Regions from separate parts of the Brevibacillus borstelensis genome, predicted to be linked through region 1. Evidence: riboswitches for the same ligand, from Rfam matches in the RefSeq annotation. Region 1 holds a riboswitch; the other holds the start of a gene.
What was found. A riboswitch is a leader RNA that binds a small molecule or an ion and turns the genes downstream of it on or off. The one in region 1 is predicted to bind cyclic di-AMP.
Positions count from the first base shown of each region.

Region 1 (4,594 bases):
TGATTGCTTTATATTTAAGACCGGCGTCCATTGATTTCGTACCTTTGAATTTCAGGCCGTATGATTTTTCCAGGCCTTTCAAGCCGTCCGAGCGCTCGAGAAACTCCTGTTCGGTTCCGAACGTGAGCTGTTGCGCATGCGGGATCAGATCAGAGATTGTCTTCAGCTTATATTTATCGGCCGTCTCTTTTGTCACCGCCAGGGCATAGGTGTTGTTAAACCCGATCGGCTCCAGCCATTCCATTTTGTATTTCTCTGCAAAATCTGCCTTTACCTTGTCGTACACCTCTTGAGGGTCCTTCATCGCTTCCTGTCCCATGATGTTGACCAGACCCGTTCCCGTATACTCTACATACAGGTCTGCACTGCCGCCTTTGACGGCGTTAAAAGCTACATCGGTCCCGCCTAAAAACGGCTTTGTCTCGACTTTTAAGTCCGTATTTTTCTCCAGCATGATACCTACGAGATTCGTCAATATATCTTGTTCCGTGAAATTTTTCCCCACCACAGTCACCTGATCAGACGCTTTTGTACCGGTCAGAACCGAGCAGCCCGTCACAGCCATCATCGACAATGCCAACACGCCCATTCCAACTTTCCTCAGCCATCCTGCTCTCACAAGATCCTCCCCTTTCATCATTAACCGTTTATTTGAAAAACCCCAAAAAGCCTGATGTGTTCAAGTCTTCAAAAATCAGCTATTTGGATAAAGCGGCCTAACGCGAGTGGCGAATGCGCAATCCTTTTGGCGTCACTCGCCAATCTACCCAGGCCAGAATCAGGTCAAACAAGACCGCCAGCAGCGCAGCCGGCACCGCACCTGCCAGGATGATGCCCGTGTCCACCATGGCAATCCCGCGAAGGATCAGGTCGCCCAAGCCGCCTGCCCCGATAAACGCCGCGAGCGTCGCCACTCCGATCGTCATGACCGTAGCCGTGCGAATCCCGGCAAATATGACGGGGCGGGCCAGTGGAAGCTCTACGATCCGCAGCATCTGGCCTTTGGTCATCCCCATGCCGCGCCCTGCTTCCAGCAGCGAGGAATCGACGTCCAAAATGCCGGTGTACGTATTGCGGACGATAGGCAGCAGCGCGTAAATGACCATCGCGATGACAGCCGGGATCGGTCCGATGCCAAACAGCGGAATCATAAATCCGAGCAGCGCCAGACTGGGAATCGTCTGGAAGACCGAGATCACGGCCAGCACCGGACCGGCAAGCTTCCGGTACCGGGTCAGCAGAATGCCTGTCGGCACCGCAACTACAATCGCCCAGAACAACGCGACGACAGACAGAACGATATGCTCCCAGCTCGCCTGCACAATATCCGGCCAGCGGTCTGCCATTACGGAAATCACTTCACTCATTGCGCCACGCTCCTCTCCTGATCCAAGTATGGCCGTGCAAGCACATCGACCAGACTGGCCCTTGTCAACAAGCCTGCCAACGTCCCGTCTTGGCGGACGACCGGCACGTACCCGTACGGAGCTTCCTGCACGAAGCCGATGGCATCCGCGAGCGGAGTGTCGGGTGAAAGCGTCATGGTGTCTGTCCGCATCACATCGCGGATGGCCAGCGATTCATCCGGGTACCGCTTGTGAATATCCGCCGTATCCGCCATGCCCAAGTACTTCCCATGCTTGTCGACAACGATCAGCCCGGTTACCCGCTTGCGGTGCATGATCTGTACAGCCTCCGCCAGCCCTCGGCCCGGGGAGACGGTAACCGGCTGCGTGACCATGACATCCTGGACAAGCTGCCCGAGGTGGGACTGCAGCCGTTTTTCCCCGATGAACTCCCGGACAAAATCATTGGCCGGATGGCGCAAAATGTGATCGGGCGTCCCCTGCTGGATCACATTCCCGTTTTGCATGACCACGATCTGGTCGGCGATTTTCAACGCTTCATCCATGTCGTGGGTGACAAAAACGACTGTTTTGTTCAGCTCCTGGTTCAGCCGGATCAGCTCATCCTGCAGCTGCTCCCGGGTAACCGGATCGAGCGCCGAAAAAGGCTCATCCATCAGAATGATCGGCGGATCGCTCATCAGCGCCCGGGCTACCCCTACCCGCTGCTGCTGGCCTCCGGAGAGCTCGGACGGGTATCTGTCCCGGTACCGGTCGGGGGCCAGGCCGACCATATGGAGCAGGCGATCGACCTTTTTGTGATCAATCGACCCTTTTCCCCCCTGAAGCCGTGGCACCAGCGAAATATTTTCCGCGATTGTCAGGTGGGGAAACAGGCCGACCTGCTGAATCACATAGCCGATGCTCCGCCTCAGCGCGACCGGATCGACCTCCGCCGAATTCCTTCCGCCGACGGTAATCGTCCCCGATGTTGGCGAAATCAACCGGTTGATCATCTTCATCGTCGTGGTCTTGCCGCAGCCGGATGGCCCGACCAGCACTGTGATGCTCCCCTCGGGAATCTCCAGATTGAGATTCGGGATCACAGTCGTCGAGCCGTACGATTTGCGCACGCGTTCAAAGACAACCGCATTTGCCATTCGCATCCCCTCTTTTCGCTGTATTTTTGAAAATAAAAAGACCCCGCCAATGCAGGGTCTGTACCTGTAAAAATACAAAAAGACCCTGCAAAAGCATAGGGTCAAAAAACCGAATTGTTTTCCACGTCGGAATGATCTGACACGGAATGCTTGTTTTGACCCATCTTGAGGCTGACGAGGTTAGCTGACGGACTCGGGAAAGATGGTTCCCTACGGCAGATATGCTGCCGATTCGCCCCGGAAAAAGTGGTTCCCCCGCTTTCCGATTATGCAAATCGGAAATTAAGCTTATGGCTATTATGCATGAACTCGATCATCAAGTCAAATCTCCGGATGACCACTCAGTCTCTACTTGATGAAAAAAGGCCCCTTCTGTCTGCCAAAGACATCGGGGCACCTCCTTTTTTCGTGAAACAAATGCCAGTTTTATCCCATAACGCCTTCCTGGCTTTGAGCAAGCGGGAAATGGCAGGAGACAAAATGCCCTGCAGCACCTTCTGTCAGTGTCGGCGCAGTCTGTCTGCACACATCCTGCACATACGGACATCTGGTGTGAAAATGGCAGCCGGACGGAGGATTGGCCGGATTCGGCAGATCGCCCTGCAGGACAATCCGTTCCTTTCGCTGCGTCGGATCAGGAATCGGGACAGCCGACAGAAGCGCTTCCGTGTAGGGGTGGCGCGGGTTTGCAAACAGCTCGTCGCGCTCTGCCAGCTCCACGATTTTGCCCAGGTACATGACCGCGATCCGGTCGCTGATATGCTTGACGGCAGGCAAGCCGTGGGCGATGAAAATGTAGGTCAGCTTTAGCTCCTTTTGCAGCTTCTTGAGCAGGTTCAGCACCTGCGACTGGATCGACACGTCGAGCGCCGATACCGGCTCGTCGCAGACGATCAGGCTCGGATTCAAGGCGAGGGCGCGCGCGATGCCGATCCGCTGTCTCTGCCCGCCGCTGAATTCATGCGGGTGGCGGCTCATATGGTGGGCATCCAGCCCGACAAGGCGCAGCAGCTCCACAACCTTTTCCTTCAGCTCGCTTCCTTTGTGGGTGCCGTGTACGCGCAGCGGCTCGGCCACGATTTCTTCCACCCGCATCCGCGGATTGAGCGAGGAATACGGGTCCTGAAAAATCATTTGCAGGTGCTGCCGCAAAGTGCGGACCTCGGCTTTGCCGAGAGTGGACAGATTTTTTCCCTCAAACCAAATCTCCCCTTCGGTCGGCTCCAGCAGCTGCAAAATCATCTGGCCGGTGGTCGACTTGCCGCAGCCGGATTCTCCGACGATTCCCAGCGTTTCTCCGCGGTACACGGTAAAGTCGACGCCATCTACGGCCCGTACGTAGCCTGTCTCTTTGGAAAACATGCCTTTCTTGAAGGGAAAATGCTTTTTTAACCCTTTAACCACCAACAGCGGTTCTTTCGTCTGGTCCATTGCTATGTGCCTCCTTTACGCGTAGAAGCAGCGTGCCAGATGGTTCAGGGCCACCTCTTGAAGCTGCGGCTTGTTTTGCTTGCACTCTTCTGTGGCGGCAGGGCAGCGCGGGTGAAACGCACAGCCGCCCGGCATGTCGAGCGGATTCGGTACCGAGCCGGGGATCGAGTCCAGCTCCTCCCGATTTTCGTCCAGCTTCGGCAGCGAACCGAGCAGCCCTTTTGTATACGGATGCTTCGGCTCCGCAAAAAGGGAAAAGACGTCAGCCTGCTCCACCACTTCTCCCGCGTACATCACCACGACTCGATCCGCCATCTCGGCTACGACACCGAGATCGTGCGTAATCAGAATGACTCCGGTTTGAAACTCCTTGTTCAGCTTTTTCAGCAGCTCGAGAATTTGTGCCTGGATCGTCACGTCCAAGGCGGTCGTCGGCTCGTCCGCGATCAACAGGGCCGGATTGCAGGCCAGCGCCATGGCGATCATGACGCGCTGCCGCATACCCCCTGAAAGCTGATGGGGAAAGGAATCGACGATCTTTTCCGCATTGGGGATGCCGACGTGATCCAGCATTTCGACGCTGTGTGCCCGGGCTTCCTTTTTGTCCATCTGTCTGTGCTGGCGAAATACCTCTCCGAGCTGGTTCCCGATCGTAAA
Region 1 covers NZ_CP144922.1:1,575,575-1,580,168, reverse strand. Annotated here, with positions in the region: gene V5G20_RS07335 (glycine betaine ABC transporter substrate-binding protein) at 1-619, opposite strand, end outside; gene V5G20_RS07330 (ABC transporter permease) at 717-1,367, opposite strand; gene V5G20_RS07325 (ABC transporter ATP-binding protein) at 1,364-2,506, opposite strand; cyclic di-AMP (ydaO/yuaA leader) riboswitch at 2,661-2,805, opposite strand; gene V5G20_RS07320 (ABC transporter ATP-binding protein) at 2,933-3,937, opposite strand; gene V5G20_RS07315 (ABC transporter ATP-binding protein) at 3,953-4,594, opposite strand, start outside.

Region 2 (4,594 bases), 2.4 Mb from region 1:
TGACGGAAATCGAACCGCCGTGCCGCTGGACGATGCTTTGGCAGATCGTCAGGCCCAGGCCGGTTCCGCCATTGTTGCGATTGCGCGATTTTTCCGCGCGGTAAAACTTGGTGAAGATTTTGGTCAAATCCTCCTGCGAGATGCCTTCACCCTTGTCGATCACGGAAAAGAGCACATGCCCCTCCCGCTGGTCGCAGGTGAGCAGGATCGATCCGTTCGGCTTGTTGTAGTAAATGGCGTTGTTTAACAGATTTTCCAGTACGCGGCGGAGCTTGGTCTCGTCCGCCTCGATGTACAGATCATTGGAGATGCGCAGCTTCCACTGGAGTGTTAGTCCCGATTCCTTGATCTTGACCAGGTAGTCCTCAATGATTCCTTTTGCAAAGCTCTTGACGTGGATGCGGCTCAGGTTCAGCTTCAGCTCCGTACTTTGCTGGGTAAAGTCCTGCAGTTCGTCGAGCAGCTTGTCGAGATCGTCCGTCTTCTGTTCGATCTTTTTCATCTGCTTCTTGATCCGTTCCAGATCGGTTACCCGCCCTGAGGCGATGTAGGAGGCGTATCCTTTGATTGTTGTCAGCGGTGTCCGGAAATCGTGAGCGATCGCGGAAATCAGCTCGGATTGACGCTCTTCGGAAAACCGGAGCTGATCGACCATGTCGGAGAAGTAGCGAAACAGACGGCCAAATTCGTCTTCTGAATGGTACGTAAACGAAACCAGCCGTTTTCCTTCGCGAATTTCCTGCGTTACGCGGGACAGCTCGTTTACCGGCCGGTGAATCCAGCGGACGAAGAAGCCGAGCAGGACAAGTCCGACCAGGGCAATGCTCCCGTAGATGTACCAGAGCATCATGCTGACCCCTTTTGTTGCCATAATATCGGAGTCATCTGTGTAGAAGTAGATGATGGTTTCGCCTTTTTTCGGCGGTTCGTGTTGAAAATGGTATTCCGCCACAACCTTCAGATCGGTATTTTCCTTTTTTATTTTCCTCGGCGGATTTTTCAAATTGTATGCCTGGGATGTCTTGATGAAGATCGTGTTGCCGTTGGCGTCCTTGACTAACATTTTGTATACCAAATCCTCCGGCAACTGCTTTTCCAACTCGCTGCGGTCTGTCGGGTCCTTGAAATTGCTGGCGCTGAGCAGCTGATTGACGCGAACCTTTTCAGCCGTTTCCTTTTCATAGCGATATTGATTGTGGCGATCCGTTTTCAGTTGAACGACAATAATATCCTCGAAGACAAACTTGAAAACGAACAGGTTCAGCGCAATCAGTGCGAAGAACGAGAGGAACAGCTTGTTGCGGATGCTCATCTACACCTTCTCCCCGATGAAAACGTAACCCGTCCCCCACTGCGTTTTGATGTACTGCCGCTCCCGTTCCAGCTTTTCCCGCAAATTTTTGATATGAACCGTCACAGTATTGAGGGAGCCGTAGCCGTATCCCCATACCCGGTCGTAAATTTGTTCGCGGGTAAACACAATGCCGGCATTTTCGGCCAGAAAGGTGAGCAACTGAAATTCTTTGGTGGAAAGGTCAATTTTTTCTTCATTTACATACACCGAGTACGTTTCCTTGTGGATTTCCAGTCCTTTAAATTTCAAAACGGTAATGGAGGAGCCGGATGGGTCCTTTTCGCTGTGCTCTTCGGTATGCTTGCGAATCCGCTCGTACCTTCTCAGATGCGCCCGGATGCGGGCGAGCAGCTCTTCCGTGTCGAATGGCTTCGTGATATAGTCATCGGCGCCGATTTCAAAACCGACGACTTTGTCGACCGCTTTTCCTTTCGCACTGAGAAACAGGATCGGCAGGTCCGATTCGCGGCGAATTTGCGAGCACAGCTCATAGCCGCTCATATTCGGCATCATGATGTCCAAAAGAATCAAATTGGGCTTCAAGCCTTGCTTCAACAAAGTAAGGGCATGCTCCCCGCTCTCTGAAAAAGTGACCTCATACCCTTCGTTTTCCAAAATATCTTCAAGAAGCTCTATGATTTCCTGATTGTCGTCTACAAGCAAAATATGGTCTTTCACAGGTACTCCCCCAGTAACCTCAAATCTCCTGAATATTTGTATTCTCTCCTATCATAACACGGTTTGACTGGTGAAGGACAAAGAAACCAAACGTTACCAGCGTGTTCCGGCAGGAAAAAGGACATATAATGAAGAATAGCGGGTGTTACTTCCTATTGACACCAGGTACTAAATTTCGTCAGAAAAAGCCAGAGACCTAACGTCCCTGGCTTTCATTTTTGTGCTTGCACTTACTTGCTAGGCTGCGCTTCCGGCTGTTGTTCCGGCTGTGGCACTGTATGTGTCTCAACTGGTGTCTCAGCTGCAGCTGCTGCCTGCTGCCCAGGCTGTTGCTCTGGTTGAGCTGCCTCGGGCGCTTTCGCTTGTTGTTCTGGTTGTGCTTCAGGCAAGGAAGCCGCTTGTACCGCTTTCTTGGCTGGAGGAGTGTCGGTGGCTTTCGCCTGGAGTGCCGGAGCAGCGATTCGCTTGGCTCCTACATAGCGTTTGCTCCAGTAATAGGGGTCGCTCAATTTGGTATTGACGACGCCTCTGCCAGATTCCGAGTGCACAAACGTGTCATTGCCGATGTAGATTCCTACGTGGGAAATGCTTCTTCCATTCGTCTTGAAGAAGACGAGGTCGCCGGGCTGCAAATCTTTGCGGCTAACCGGTTGGCCGACTTGATACTGAGAAGAAGAATTGTGAGGCAAATCTACACCTAGCGCATCAAACACATAGCGTGTAAAACCGGAGCAGTCAAAGCCTTTTTTCGTGGTTCCGGAAGACTTGTAAGGGACACCGTACAGATCATTGACGACAGTCATCAGGGGGGTTCCCTCCTGAGCATGCGCCGCACCGGTACCCATTGCAAGCAATCCGGCAATAAGCAAAGAAACTACTGTCTTGCGCAAAAGATACTGCTCCTCTCCTGAGCCTACGAGGTTAGCTGAAGGGTTCGGTCGAAAGGAATGCCCTAGACTGCGAGAGCGCAGCCATTCACCCCAAAGATAGTGGGTCCCCCGTTTCCGCATAGCGGAACTCGGCTATTTTTCGATATTTTTTTACACGCACCTCCACACAATTCAACACTTGTCCCACTTTTCCTTTTTCTACCCTTGTTTGTTCACGATTTCGTCACAATATTTTGTCATAAGCTGTAACGTTTCGTCAGTACCGTGCAAACGACATTTTTCTTCTATATGTAATGGAAACCATGTGTCGGACTTTTCTTCTCCATGACGGCTCGCCCTGCGCCGGAAAAGGGCTGAATCCAATCAAGAGGGATCCTTGTCCGATTGGGGGACGACACTTTATCCGTCCAGGGACGGAGGCAAAAACCAACCGCTCGCCCGTTATGTCGAACACTCGCCCCGTCTAGAATAAAGGCATAAGGTTGACACACCAACAAATAGTCGATTGGAGGGAAGCATTTCATGAGTGAGCGGTCTGGCAAGGTGCTCCTTGGACTCGCATTGCTGCTGACCGGAGGGTTTGTCTTATTGGACCAACTCGGTATCGACGGCGGCGATTTCCTCGGTGTGCTGATCCCCGGGCTGATCATGTTATACGGAGCCCGTAAAGTGATTGGCAGCTCCGGTTCCCGCTTCTGGGGGATACTGGTCTTTCTGTTCGGGCTGTTAATGTTGATCGGCAAGCTGCATTTACTGTTCAATGTCGTACTGGCTATCGGAGTGATTTACCTCGGGTACCGCTTTATCCGCCGCAGTGACAAGACGCATGATTCCATGCCGACAGTATGGGAGCGGCAGTGGGCAAGGCAGGTATTGAAAGAGGATGCTCTGGACGGCTGGGAGCACAGAATGGCCAAGAAGCAACAACCTTGATATCGATGACAAGTGATGAAACAAACCTGAAAAGTGCAAGGTACATGACAATCAAATTTCTTGTGATATGATAAGGAGGACTAAAAAATGGGTATTTTTAAACGACTGCGTGACTTGACGGTGGCTTCTGTGAATGACGCTTTGGATTCAATGGAAGATCCGGTGGTTATGCTCAATCAGTACATGCGTGACATGGAAGTGGAGATCGGACAAGTAGAAGTGGCAGTAGCCAAGCAAGTGGCCCTGGAGAAGAAATTCCACCAGCAATGGGAAGAGGCAGTGGCGCTTGCGGAAAAACGCGATCGTCAAGTAAAGCTGGCGCTGACCGAAGGGGAAGACCTGCTCGCGCGCCGGGCTTTGGCCGACAAGAAGCAATACGAGCTGCGTGCCCAGGAATACGAAGCCCTTTATCTGACAGCATCGGAAGCCGCTCAGCAAATGCGCGAGAAGCTGACCGAGCTGAAAGAAGAATTTTATAAAATGAGAGCGAAAAAATTCACTCTGATGGCAAGAGCGCAAGTAGCGAAAACGCAAAAACAAGTGAACCATGCAATTGTCGGCATGGGCAATCAATCTGCCGGCAAAGGCTTTTCCCGGATGGAAGAAAAAGTGCTGCGGATGGAAGCGGAAGCCAATCTGAGCGGCCAGTGGCGCCAGACCAGCGCTGGTTTGGAGCAAGCTCTCGAGTCCCTTGAAAAGAATGATCTGGATGAGGAGCTGGCCCAAATCAAAGCGTCTT
Region 2 covers NZ_CP144922.1:4,725,760-4,730,353, reverse strand. Annotated here, with positions in the region: gene V5G20_RS22690 (sensor histidine kinase) at 1-1,312, opposite strand, end outside; gene V5G20_RS22685 (response regulator transcription factor) at 1,313-2,032, opposite strand; partial or broken gene V5G20_RS22680 (C40 family peptidase) at 2,413-2,922, opposite strand; cyclic di-AMP (ydaO/yuaA leader) riboswitch at 2,928-3,066, opposite strand; gene V5G20_RS22675 (LiaF transmembrane domain-containing protein) at 3,445-3,855, shown strand; gene V5G20_RS22670 (PspA/IM30 family protein) at 3,943-4,594, shown strand, end outside.
Region 2: another riboswitch for cyclic di-AMP. It lies ahead of V5G20_RS22680 (C40 family peptidase); the one in region 1 lies ahead of V5G20_RS07325 (ABC transporter ATP-binding protein).